2 regions of the Alkalilimnicola sp. S0819 genome follow, and region 1 is predicted to be linked to the other one. Evidence: predicted binding sites of a transcription regulator. Region 1 holds the regulator's gene; the other holds the start of a gene.
What was found. The regulator FliA, encoded in region 1, starts transcription of late flagellar genes. The targets are predictions, from matches to a motif close to GCTAAAGTTNNNNNNNNNNCNGCCGATA.
Positions count from the first base shown of each region.

Region 2: the regulator FliA is predicted to act here: its motif matches at 5,046-5,073, upstream of GBG68_RS09480 (methyl-accepting chemotaxis protein).

Region 1 covers NZ_WHIW01000004.1:16,049-22,437, reverse strand. The annotation lists gene flhF (flagellar biosynthesis protein FlhF) at 1-707, shown strand, start outside; gene GBG68_RS04435 (MinD/ParA family protein) at 745-1,581, shown strand; gene GBG68_RS04430 (RNA polymerase sigma factor FliA) at 1,581-2,297, shown strand; gene cheY (chemotaxis response regulator CheY) at 2,323-2,709, shown strand; gene GBG68_RS04420 (protein phosphatase CheZ) at 2,713-3,483, shown strand; gene GBG68_RS04415 (chemotaxis protein CheA) at 3,494-5,620, shown strand; gene GBG68_RS04410 (protein-glutamate methylesterase/protein-glutamine glutaminase) at 5,651-6,389, shown strand, end outside.
Region 2 covers NZ_WHIW01000010.1:6,103-12,491, reverse strand. The annotation lists gene GBG68_RS09495 (MFS transporter) at 18-1,238, opposite strand; gene GBG68_RS09490 (catechol 2,3-dioxygenase) at 1,450-2,403, opposite strand; gene GBG68_RS09485 (2Fe-2S iron-sulfur cluster-binding protein) at 2,468-2,818, opposite strand; gene GBG68_RS09480 (methyl-accepting chemotaxis protein) at 3,344-4,975, opposite strand; gene GBG68_RS09475 (antibiotic biosynthesis monooxygenase) at 5,138-5,713, opposite strand; gene GBG68_RS09470 (TRAP transporter permease) at 5,793-6,389, opposite strand, start outside.

The DNA of each region.
Region 1 (6,389 bases):
CCATCATCGCCAAGCATCTGCCGGTCACCGGCGACGATATCCTGGAGCAGGGCGGCATGGTCGCCGTGGTAGGCCCCACCGGGGTGGGCAAGACCACCACCGTGGCCAAGCTCGCCGCCCGCTACGCCCTGCGCCATGGCCGCAATGCGGTGGCCCTGGTGAGCACCGACAACTTCCGCATCGGCGCCCAGGACCAGCTGCGCAACTTCGCCCGCATCCTCGGCGTGCCGGTGCACACCGCCGCCAACTCCCAGGAGCTGGAGCGGGTGCTCGGCGAATTGAAGGGCAAGCGCCTGGTGCTGGTGGACACCGCCGGCATGAGCCAGCGCGACATGCGCCTGAACGAGCAGCTCCAGGCCCTGGCCGATCGCAAGCTGGCCCTGCGCCCGTATCTGGTGGTCTCGGCCAACAGCCAGCTGGCGGCCTTGTCCGAGACCGTGCGGGCCTTTCGCAAGGTCAAGCCCGTGGGCTGCATCGTCACCAAGCTGGACGAGGCCACCAGCCTTGGCGGCGTCGTCACCGCGGTGTTGCGCTATCAGCTGCCGCTGGCCTATCTCGGCACCGGCCAGCGTGTGCCGGAGGACCTGCAGCCGGCACGCAGTGATAGACTGATCGAACAATTACAGGAACTGGTCCAGCGCTATCGCGAGGAATCCGACGAAGAGACGCTGGCCTTCACTCTCAGCGGTGCGGGCCATGTGGGCTGAGGGCGGCGGCATGGATCAGGCGGCGGGATTGAGACGCATGGCAAATCCGAAACCAGTCAAGGTCATCGCGGTGACCAGCGGCAAGGGCGGCGTGGGCAAGACCAACGTCTCCGTCAACCTGGCCGTGTCCCTGTCGCGTCTGGGCCGAAAGGTGATGCTGTTCGACGCCGACCTGGGGCTGGCCAATGTGGACGTGCAGCTGGGGCTTTCGGCCAAGCACAACCTCTCCCATGTGATAGACGGCAGCGCCACCCTGGAAGAGGTGCTGCTGCAGGGCCCGGAGGGCATCTGGATCGTGCCCGCCTCCTCCGGCACCCAGCGCATGGCCGAGCTGGACCCGGCCGAGCATGTGGGGCTGATCCGCTCCTTCAGCGAACTCAATCACGACCTGGACTACCTGATCGTGGACACCGCCGCGGGCATCTCCGACGGCGTGGTGAGCTTTGCCCGGGCGGCCCGGGACGTGATGGTGGTGGTCTGCGACGAGCCCTCGTCCATCACCGACGCCTATGCCCTGTGCAAGGTGTTGAGCAAGGACCATGGGGTGGAGCGCTTCCACGTGGTGGCCAACCGGGTGCGCAGCCCGGCGGAAGGCCAGGCGCTGCACGCCAAGCTGGCCGCGGCCACCAACCGCTTCCTGGACCTGACGCTGGATTACGCCGGTGCCGTGCCCGAGGACGATGCCCTGCGCCGCGCGGTGCAGCGTCAGAAAGCCGTCAGCGCCACCTTCCCCGGCAGCCCCGCCGGGCGCGCCTTCGTGGAGCTGGCCCGGCGGGTGGACAAATGGCCCCTGCCCACGGCCGCCGAGGGGCATCTGGAATTCTTCGTGGAGCGCCTGATCCAGTACAGCGCCGACATGGGGGAGGTAGTCTGATGATCGGGCACGCCATGTACAACGAGGTGGAGCAGCAGGGCGATAACGACGTGGTGGTGCGCCATGCGCCCCTGGTCAAGCGCATCGCCCACCACCTGATGAATCGCTTGCCCCCCAGCGTGCAGCTGGAGGACTTGATCCAGGCGGGCATGATCGGCCTGCTGGAGGCGGCGCGGCACTACGATGCCAGCCAGGGGGCGAGCTTCCAGACCTATGCCGGTATACGCATCCGCGGCGCCATGCTCGACGAGATCCGTCGTCTGGACTGGACGCCGCGCTCGGTGCATCGCAAGGGCCGCGGTGTGGCGGAAGCCATCCACGAGCTGGAGAATCTGCTGGGGCGCGAGCCGCGGGATGCCGAGGTGGCCGAAGCCATGGGCATCGGCCTGGAGGAATACCATCGCATCCTCCAGGACGTGGCCAACGCCCGGGTGTTCAGCATAGACGACGAAGATTCGGACGCGGGCCGAGAGCGCGGCGACGAGGGCCTGGGGCCGCTCGCGCAGCTGCAGGAAGCCGGCTTCAGCCAGGATCTGACCGAGGCCATCGCCGAGCTGCCCGAACGCGAGCAGCTGGTGATGGCTCTGTATTACGATGAGGAGTTGAACCTCAAGGAGATCGGCGCGGTGCTCGGGGTGAGCGAATCCCGCGTCAGCCAGATACACGGACGCATCATGCTCAAGTTGCGCAAGCATCTGGCCGATTGGGTCAGGTAAGTCAAAGAGGGGATAGACGGTGCCATTGGACAAGAACATGAAGATCCTCATTGTGGATGACTTTTCCACGATGCGTCGGATCATCAAGAACCTGCTGCGGGATCTGGGCTTTACCAACACCGCCGAAGCGGATGACGGCAATACGGCCTTGCCCATCCTGAAAAAGGGCGGTTTCGATTTTCTGGTCACCGACTGGAACATGCCGGGCATGACCGGTATCCAGTTGTTGAAGGAAGTCCGCGCCGACCCGGATCTGCAAAGCCTGCCCATTCTGATGGTCACGGCCGAGGCCAAGCGCGAGCAGATCATCGAAGCGGCCCAGGCGGGGGTGAACGGCTACATCGTCAAGCCCTTCACCGCGGCCACCCTGAAAGAGAAGATCGACAAGATCTTCGAACGCCTGGAGGGCTGAGTCATGGCCGACAAGAAGCCCCTGGAGGTCTTCCCCAACCGGGAATACCTGGAACTTGCCCGCGGTCTCATCGCTGCCCTGGAGGCAGGCGAGATGAAGGACGCCGAAGGCATCGTCGATGAGCTCACGCAGCTGCGCGAGACCGAGCTCTACAAGGAACTCGGCATGCTCACTCGCGAGCTGCACGAGTCCATCAAGTCCTTTCGTGAGGACACCCGGCTTTCCAGCATGGTCTCCAGCGAGATCCCCGACGCCCGCGACCGGCTCAACCACGTCATCACCATGACCGATCAGGCGGCGCACCGCACGCTCACCGCCATCGAGGAGAGCATGCCGCTGGTGGACGAGATCTCCGGCAAGTCCCGGGAGCTCAACGAGCAGTGGAGTCGCTTTCGCCGCCGAGAGCTCTCGGTGGACGAGTTCCGGGAGCTCAGCCGGGAGCTGGAAGAGTATCTGGGCTTTGTCGACGCCAAGAGCGGCGCGCTCAACAGCAGCCTCACCGAGGCCCTGATGGCCCAGGATTACCAGGATCTCACCGGCCAGATCATCCGCCGGGTGATCAACCTGGTGCAGGAAATGGAAAGCAAGCTGGTGCAACTGGTCGCGCTTGCGGGCAAGCCGGAGAGGGCAGGGGCTAGTGAAAAGCCGAAAGCTGCCGATACCCAAGAAGACAGAATCAAGGCGGAGGGTCCCGCCATTCCCGGCAAGGACGATGTGGGCGTCGTCCAGGGTCAGGACGAGGTGGACGATCTGTTGTCCAGTCTAGGCTTCTAGAGGTTCGCGCATGGCCATCGACATCGAAGACGATATTGTTCAGGACTTTCTGGTCGAATCCCGGGAAATCCTCGACGCCCTGGGGGAGCAGCTCGTCGAGCTGGAACAGCGGCCCCAGGACAAGGATTTGCTGAACGCCGTCTTCCGCGGGTTTCACACCATCAAGGGCGGCGCGGGTTTTCTCGCGCTGGACCCGCTGGTGGAGGTGTGCCATCGCACCGAGGACCTGTTCAATCTGCTGCGCAGCGGTGAGAAGGCCGTTACCGCCGACCTGATGGACACGGTGCTCAAGGCGCTGGATGTGGTCATCGAGCAATTCGGCACCATCGAGAACGGCGGCGACCCGCAGCCGGCCTCGCCGGAACTGCTGGCGATGCTGGATCGGCTGAACGTGCCCGACGCCGAGGCGCCGCCCGCCGCCGAGGCGCTGCCTGCGGATACGCCCCCCGCCCAGGGCGGCGGCGATGATATCAGCGACCAGGAATTCGAGGCGCTGCTGGACGCGCTGGAAGCGGAAAAGGCCGGGGCGGCCAAGCCCGTCGAGCCGCCTCCGCCCGCCGACAAGCCGGCGGCCAAGGGCTCGGCCGACGAGATCAGCGAAGAAGAGTTCGAGGCGCTGCTGGACGAATTGCACGGCCCGGGCGGCCCCAAGGGCGCGGCGGCGCCGCCGAAAACGCCGGAAAAGCCCGCGGCGAGCGGCTCTTCGGACGAAATCACCGACGACGAATTCGAAGCCCTGCTCGATGACCTGCACGGCAAGGGCAAGGCCCCCGAGCCCAAGGCGCCGGCCGCCGGTAGCCAGGGCAAGAGCGCGGGCCAGGCCGCCGACCAGGCGCCGTCCCAGCCGCCGGCGGCCGGATCGACGGCGCCCGTGGCCAAGGCGCAGTCGCCGGCGAAGCCCGACGCGGCGCCCGCCGAAGCCGAGCAGCGCAAGGCCGGCCCCAAGGGCGACACCACCGTGCGGGTGGATACCGCCAAGCTCGACGACATCATGAACCTGGTGGGCGAGCTGGTGCTGGTGCGCAACCGCCTGTCGACCCTGCGCGGCCAACTCGCCGACGAGCACCTGGGCGCCGCGGTGGGGGACCTGGAACTGGTCACCGCCGACCTGCAGAGCGCGGTCATGAAGACCCGCATGCAACCGATCAAGAAGGTCTTCGGCCGCTTCCCGCGCCTGATCCGCGATCTGGCCCGCAACATGGGCAAGCACATCGACCTGGAGATGCGCGGCGAGGACACCGACCTGGACAAGAACCTGGTCGAGGCCCTGGCCGACCCGCTCATCCATCTGGTGCGCAACTCCGTGGACCACGGCATCGAGGAGCCCGCGGACCGCGAGATGACCGGCAAGTCCCGGGTCGGCAAGGTGCTGCTCTCCGCCGAGCAGGAGGGTGATCACATCCTGTTGATCATCAGCGACGACGGCAAGGGCATGGATGCGGAAATGCTCCGGCGCAAGGTGGTGGAGAAGGGCCTGATGGATCAGGAATCCGCCAACCGCCTGGACGAGCACGACTGCTACAACCTGATCTTCCTGCCCGGTTTCTCCACCAAGGCCGAGATCTCCGACATCTCCGGGCGCGGTGTGGGCATGGACGTGGTGAAGACGCGCATCTCGCAGCTCAACGGCACCATCGACATCGATTCGGAGCTGGGCCGGGGCACCACTTTCCGCATCAAGGTGCCGCTGACGCTCGCCATCCTGCCCACCCTCATGGTCAAGGTGCAGGACCGCAAGTTCGCCCTGCCCATGTCGGTGGTGCGGGAGATCTTCGAACTGCAGGAGAACCGCACCAACGTGGTGGACGGGCGCCTGGTGGTGATGGTGCGCCGCAAGGCCATGCCGCTGTTCTTCCTGGAGCGCTGGCTGGGCCACCAGGGCGACCCGGTGGTGCGCGAGCACGACGAGCAGGAATTGGGCGATGAGCGCCAGGTGGTCACCGTGGTCATGGGCAACCAGGCGGTGGGCTTCGTGGTGGACGAGGTCATCGGCCTGGAAGAGGTGGTGATCAAACCGCTGGGCGCCATGCTGCACGGTCTGCCGGGCCTGGCCGGCTCCACCATCACCGGCGATGGCCGGATTGCCCTGATCGTGGACATTCCCAGCCTCATCAAGGCCTACGGCACGCGCATGTAAGCGCGGGCCAGTACTGGAGGTTAACAAGCGGTGAGCATACGGGTCCTGGTGGTGGATGATTCCGGCTTTTTCCGCCGGCGCATCCGCGACATGTTGCAGGCCGACCCCGCCCTCGAGGTGGTGGGGGAGGCGGCCAACGGCCGCGAGGCCGTGCGGCAGGCTCAGGCGCTGCGCCCGGATGTGATCACCATGGACATCGAGATGCCGGAGATGGACGGCATCAGCGCGGTGCGCGAGATCATGCGCGTTCGGCCCACGGCGATTCTGATGTTCTCCTCGCTCACCTACGACGGGGCCCAGTCCACCCTGGACGCGCTGGATGCGGGCGCGGCGGATTTCCTGCCCAAGCGCTTTGCCGATATTTCCGCCGACACCGAACAGGTCAAGCGCCTGCTGCAGGACCGGGTCAAGGGGCTGGGCGCGGGGGGGATTCCGCGATCGCGCCCGGCGCCGCTCTCGGCGCGCGGCCCACGCCCGGGTATCCCGGAGCCCGCCCCCGTGGCGCGCCGGCCGGCCCCGGCGGCCTTCGCACCCAGCCCGCTCGCGACTTCCGCGGCGTCTCGCATCCGCCCCGGTCAGGTGCGGCTGCTGGTCATCGGCGCCTCCACCGGCGGCCCGGTGGCCCTGCAGCAGGTGCTCAGCAAGCTGCCCGCCACCTACCCCCTGCCGATTCTGCTGATCCAGCACATGCCGGCCAGCTTCACCAAGGCCTTCGCCGAGCGGCTCAACGATCTGTGCGCCATCAAGGTGCGCGAGGCCGCTGACGGCG
Region 2 (6,389 bases), on a different contig from region 1:
TACTCCCTGGGTCGATGTCAGGCCGCGCTGGGCGCGGCCGCCTTCAAAGTCTGTTCATGGGCGCGCAGGGCCAGCGCCACCATCACGCCCAGCGCGGCCAGCACGACGAAGAGCCAGCGGCCGGCGTCCCAGCCGCCCAGATGGGCCACCACCGCGGCAATGGCCGGCGGGCCCAGCAGAATGCCGATGTTCGCCCCCTGGGTGATGAGGCCGTTGCCCATGCCCACGTCCTCGCGGCGCTCCACCAGCTGGGGCACGCCGATGAACAGGGTCGCCGGCAGCAGACCACCCAGCCCGCAGCCCAGCACCGCCATCACCAGGCGCAGGCTCGGTTCCAGGGCCGCCGTGAAGACAATCAGGCCGGTCAGACCCATGAGCAACTGCACGCCCAGGGCCACCACCCAGCGCGGCACGCCGCGGCGCGACAGCGGCGCGGCGGCCAGGCAGCCCACCACATTGGCGAAGGTGGCCAATGCCGCGAGCCAGCCGGCCTGATGCAGCGCCAAGCCCATGTGCGAGACACCGAAGGACGGCAGCCAGGTGATGATCATGAACCACTGGGCCGAGTAGGCCCCGAAAGCCAGGCCCATGAGGACGGGCCCGCGCAGCCGCACGGCATGACGCAGCTGGGCGCGCAGGGGCCGGCCGCCGGGGGCGCGGGCTTGGGGCAGGTGGGCACGCAGCAGCAGGGCGAGCAACAGCAAGGCGCCCAGCAGGGCGACGTTGACCCACCACAGCAGGCGCCAGCCACCGGCGCCGATCAGCACGGGACTGAGCAGCAGCATGGCGCTCACGCCCAGGGGCATGTAGCAGCCCCAGACCGCCAGCCAGCCACCGCGCCCTGCGGGGGTGGCGGAGGCGGCGATGATGGAGGGCGCGGCCACCACCACCAGCACGAAACCCACGCCTTCCAGCACCCGACTGCCCAGCAGCAGGCTGCCGTTGACGCTGAGCGCCCCCAACGCGCCGCCGAGCACGGCAATGAAGAGCCCCGCGAGCAGGGCGGTGCGGGTGCCGCGGCGCGCGGCCAGCAGGCCACTGACCAGGCCCAGCAGGGCGGTCACGGCATTGATGGCGCTGGACACCCAGCCCGCCTGCACCAGGCTCAGGCCCAGGTCGGATTGCAAGACGGGCAGGGAACTGGGCAGTTTGCCCACCTGGGCGGCCAGCAGTATGCCGGCGCTCAGCGCGACCAGAATCGCGATCAGGCGGGATGCGTTCTCGGACGCCACGGCCATGGCGCTACCCCCCAATAAACGGAAACACGGCCCGCAGGCGCAAAGACCCCCGTAGCCGCGATGAAACGCAGTGGAATCGAGGATTCCCCGATCAAAACGAGACCCCGGGTTCCCGCCTTCGGCTCCCCCCGGGCTACGCGGCCTTTGCCGCCATGGTCCGTGCAATTCGGAAGTCATGGGGCGCGGAAACCCGCGCCCCATGCCAAGGCCGTTAAACGCCTTCGGTGTACACCGAGGTGAAGGCCTCGTTGAGCTCGCCGGTGTGGTAGAAGATCGCCGAACCGATGTTGTCCTCGGTCCAGGTGATCACCGGCATGTCGGGATAAGCCGCGTAGCCGAGCCCCGCGAAGGTCTCGTTGCGGTTGCCCGAGGGGTCGAAGAAGTAGATCGTCGCACCCCGGGTAATGCCGTGGCGCTGCGGGGTGACGTCGATCTTCACCTTGTTCTTGCCCATCACGTCCGCCGCCTTCAGCACGTCCGCCCACTCGTCCAGGTAGAAGGAGATATGGTGCAGCCCCATCTCCGGCCCGCCCACGAAGGCGATGTCATGGGGCGTGGTGGTGCAGGTCATGAACGCCGCCGCACGCACCTGGTGCCCCGGGCCCACCATCAGCTGCTCGGTCAGACGGAAACCCAGGATGTCGCGGAAGAACACGTGGTTCTCTTCGACCTTGTTGACCCCCTGCTCCGGGTCCAGCTCGCACATCAGCAGGCAATGATCCAGCCAGTGCGCCCCCGCCCCCTTCAGACCATCCGGCCAGGGCTCCGGGTTCTCCGTGCCCACCGACTTGCCGACGAACTCCTTCTCGGCATACAGGTACATCTGGTGCCCGCTGGGGATGTGAAAACGCAGGCTGCGGCCGCAGAAGGGCAGCTCACCCGCCGCCAAATCCTCCACCGGATGGCTCGCCGCTTCCAGCTTCGCCTTGATCGCGTCCAGATCCGCCTCGCTCTCCACCTTGAAGGCCATGTGGTTCATGCCCGCACGATCCGACTCGGTCAGAACCAGACAGTACTTGTCCCACTCGTCCCAGCCCTTCAGGTACACATTGCCGGCCGAGTCCACATCGGTGGGCAGCAGCCCCAGCACGTTCTCGTAATGATGCCGCGCCGCCTTCATGTCCAGCACACGCAGATTGATGTGACCTATGCGCATAACGCCCATTGTCGTTCTCCTCCTGGCTCTAGATCCAGCCTCGTGGGACCGGGTGTGTACAAATCCTGGATGCTTAAACGAAACCGTATTTCTTCCGCTGAGTGCTGGCGTTGGCGCCATGCTTCAGCATCGCCTTGCGCATGCCGCCCACCACTTCCAGGGATACATCGGTTTGAGGAAAGGCGCGGCAGGCCAGCACATAGCCCTGGGCCTGCTCGTCCACGCTCACGTGGGAGCGGCACATGGCGAGGGTGCTGCACTCGCCGGAGACGATGCGCACCTTGCACACCCCGCAACCCCCGCCGTGGCAGCCCGAGGGGATGCCCTTGCGGCCCAGCGAGGCCATGGCACCCAGAATGTGCCGACCGCCGGCGCAGGGGTAGCGCTCACCGGTATCCAGTATCGTCACCTCACGCCGCTCCACACGGGAACCCTCCTCACGTCACGGGCAGCGCCTGCGAACATCGCCAAGCCCATGCGCTCTCGATATGTTACCAAAAAACCGATATTAAGGATCTCTGTCACTAAATATGCAGCATCTTTTGCGTCACTGCCACCCACCTCCATCGACGGACGGAGCCGATTGGGGAAGGCACCGCCATGACCAACATCGTGAACATGCCGCGGGAACGGCTGATCGACTACAGGTAAAACCGTTTTCCTGGCGCATCGCGGTTTAACGGGAACAGGGAAAGACGGAGAACGGGCCTGCGCGGAGGGCAGGCGCTGCCGGTATCGGGGCGAGGCCCTGAGCGTTCGCTGGGGCCGCCGGCGCTTCGTGCGCTGGAGGGTCACAGGCCCGGATGAGGCTTCCATTAATGAAGGTGGCCGGCTCGCGGGCCACCTTCTGATTGGGCGGCCTGGGCCGCCACCCATCCATGTCCGGTTCGGGCCGCTCAGGGCCCAGGCCGCTCCCACAGGAGGACAATGGGGAGGCACCGACGCCCCATCAACGCACCTTGAAAGCAGCTACCTGTTGGGCGAGTTCCTGGGCCAGACCGTTGATCTGCTCGCCGGCCGTGGAGGTCTGATCGGCGCCGGTGGCGGATTCGTCCGCGGCCTTGCTGATCCGGTTGAGGTTCTGGTTCATCTCCTCGGCGGTGGCATTCTGCTGCTCGGCGGCGCTGGCTATCTGGGTGTTCATGTCGCGGATCGCCATCACGGCGCGGGCGATTCCGGCCAGGGCCTGGCCGGCGGCGCGGGCCTGCTCCACCGCGTCCGAGGCCCCTTCGCGGCTGGTATTGAGCACGCCGCTGGTTTCGGTGGCCGCCTCTTGCAAGCGCTCGATGATCGCGCTGATCTCCTGGGTGGATTCCTGGGTCCGCTGGGCCAGCGAGCGCACCTCGTCGGCGACCACGGCGAAACCCCGGCCCTGCTCCCCGGCGCGCGCCGCCTCGATGGCGGCGTTGAGCGCCAGCAGATTGGTCTGCTCCGCCACCCCGTTGATCACCTCCAGCACCACCGCCATCTGCTGGCTGTCGTTCTCCAGGCGTTCCATGGCGGCGCCCGCCTGCGAGAGCTGTTCGGAGAGCCGCTCGATGGATTCCGCGGCGGTGGAGGCCAGACGTTCACCGTCCCGCGTCTGTTGATCGGCCTCGCCGGCCTGGTCGGCGGCCTGGGAGGTGTTGCGCGCCACCTCGTGAGTGGTAGCACTCATTTCTTCCATAGCGGCGGCGGTCTCGCCGCTGCTCGCCTGCTGGGCCTTCATGCTGCGCCGCGTCTGCTCCGACACGGCACTGAGTTGCGCGGCGGCGTCCTGCATCTGCGCCGAGGCACGGGTGATCTCGCGGATCACCGCTCCCAGGCGCTGCTGGACTTCCTTCACCCGGGTGGCGATCTCGGCCAATTCATCATTGCCATAAATCTGTATATCTGCCGTGAAATCACCCCCTGCCAAGGTACGCAAGTCCGTGACCAGGGCCGAGGCTGGCCGAAGCACCGAGCGCTGCAGGAACCACAGGAACACCCCGAACGCGAGAACAAGGGTCACCACGATCAGACCCACACTGATCTGCAGGCTGCGCAGTGCGGCCGCCGCCGTGCGATCGCTCGCGGTCTGGGTGCGCACGGCGATCTCCTCAGCCAGCCCCGTGAGCAACTGGTCCGGCCCCAGGGAGGCGCCCTCGGCCCACATATCCCCCGTGGACGCATCCCCACCGGAGGACTCGAAGGCCTGGAGGGCTTCACGATAAGTGCCGCCCATCTGCTCATGGGAGGCAAGGAACGCGGCAAGACTCTTCTTCAGGCCCTCGTCCTCCAAGGCGCCGAGAAGATGCGCGCCGACCTCGCGCACCTCTTCCTCGTTCTCCTGGAATCGGGCCCAGTACTGGTCCTTCTGTCGCGACTCGCCACCGCGCAACAGCAGGTTCTTCCAGGCCTCGATCTGCTGCACGAAACCGATGCGCATCTCCATGATCTGGCGCTCGTTGGCCACGCCGGTTCGCTGGAGTTGCTCATAGGCGGCCACGCCGGACCAGAGCTGGAACATGCCGAAGGTCACGGCCAGCAACAACAGCGTGGTGGCCAGACCAGTGAGAAGAAGAAGCTTGTTGCGGATACTACCGGTGAGTCGGTGCAGCACGACACACACCCCTTGCTTGATGAAACCCCATAGGCGACAACCAACCGATCTACTCGCCGGTTACTGTGTGGATCGGCCGCGAACGGGAAAACTGTAGAGTAACGCCCCCCAACGGAGTAGAGCGGGTCGCTCGCTTAATCGCAAAGCGTGATGCATTCCACACTATCTGTAGAGCCAGGGTTTGAGCAGCCTGGTCACCTGGGGCATGACCAGATAAGTAAGCAGGCCGATCTGCAACACCACCACGACCGCCAGCCGCGGTATCCAGTGCATGCGCGCCAGCAGCGGGATCTGGTTGAAGAGCAGGTTCAGCAGCAACAACATGGTGAACACCACCACGGCCAGCACCAGCGCCATCTTGTGCTTGGAGGGCGGCTTGGCACCCGCGGGCACCGTGGGTAGATCGAACCAGAATTCCAGCCCCGTGACCCGTTTCACCTTGGTGTCACCTTCCACCAGCGGCTCCAGCCGAGCGGTGAATTCGGCCCGCTCGGCGGACTCGTCCCAGGCGCGGGCATGGGCGTAGCTGTCGAAGCGGTAGATGATCACGTATTCGTTGTCGGTGCTGGGACCGGGGCGCAGCACATTCACCCCCAGGTGCCCCGGGAATTCCAGGGCCGCGTCAGTCACCCCTTTCACCCAGTCCTCGTACTCCGCCTCCCGGCCGGGCCGCACCTTGCGCGACACCGCCACCGTGATCGGGCCTTCATCACCCGCGTGAATCTTCCGTGTGGGCATATCGCTCCTCCCGTGGTTCGCTACCTCCCATGGTAGTCGCGCAGCGGCGCGGGCGGAATCGCGATGGCGACCCGGCCGGTCAGGATTCCCCCGGCTCCAGGGAGGGCTTGCGCCGCCCGGCGCGGTGCCCACTCAGGCGGTGGAGCAACAGGCAGGCCAGGCCGGTCAGCCAGGCAGACCAGTGCAGCCAGGCCAGCGGCGTGATCAGCGCCAGGGCCAGCACCACCCGGAGTAGCCGTTCGGGCCCGGCGAGAGGGCGCACATCGTAGGCAGTGGCCGCACTGGACAACAGGTAGATCAGCCCAAGGGTGCGCAGGATAACCGCCACCAACTCCCACGCACTCGCCTCCCCCCCGGCCTCGCCAACGATCAGCAGCTCGGGATTGAAGGCGAACATGAAGGGTATGACGAAGACCACCGCGCCGATACGGGTTGCGGTGACGGCGGTGGCGAAGGGCGATGCACGGGCTATCGCCGCCGCCGCATAAGAGGCCAGCGCCACGGGGGGCGTGATGTTCGAGGCGACGCCGTAGTAGAAGACGAACATATGGGCGGTAAGCGCGGCCAGACCGAAGGACTGCAGAGACGGCCCGAGGATCAGGATGATGGTCAGATAGGCCGGCAGCGTCGGCATCCCCATGCCCAGCAGCAAAGAAGCGAAGGCGGCCATGATCAG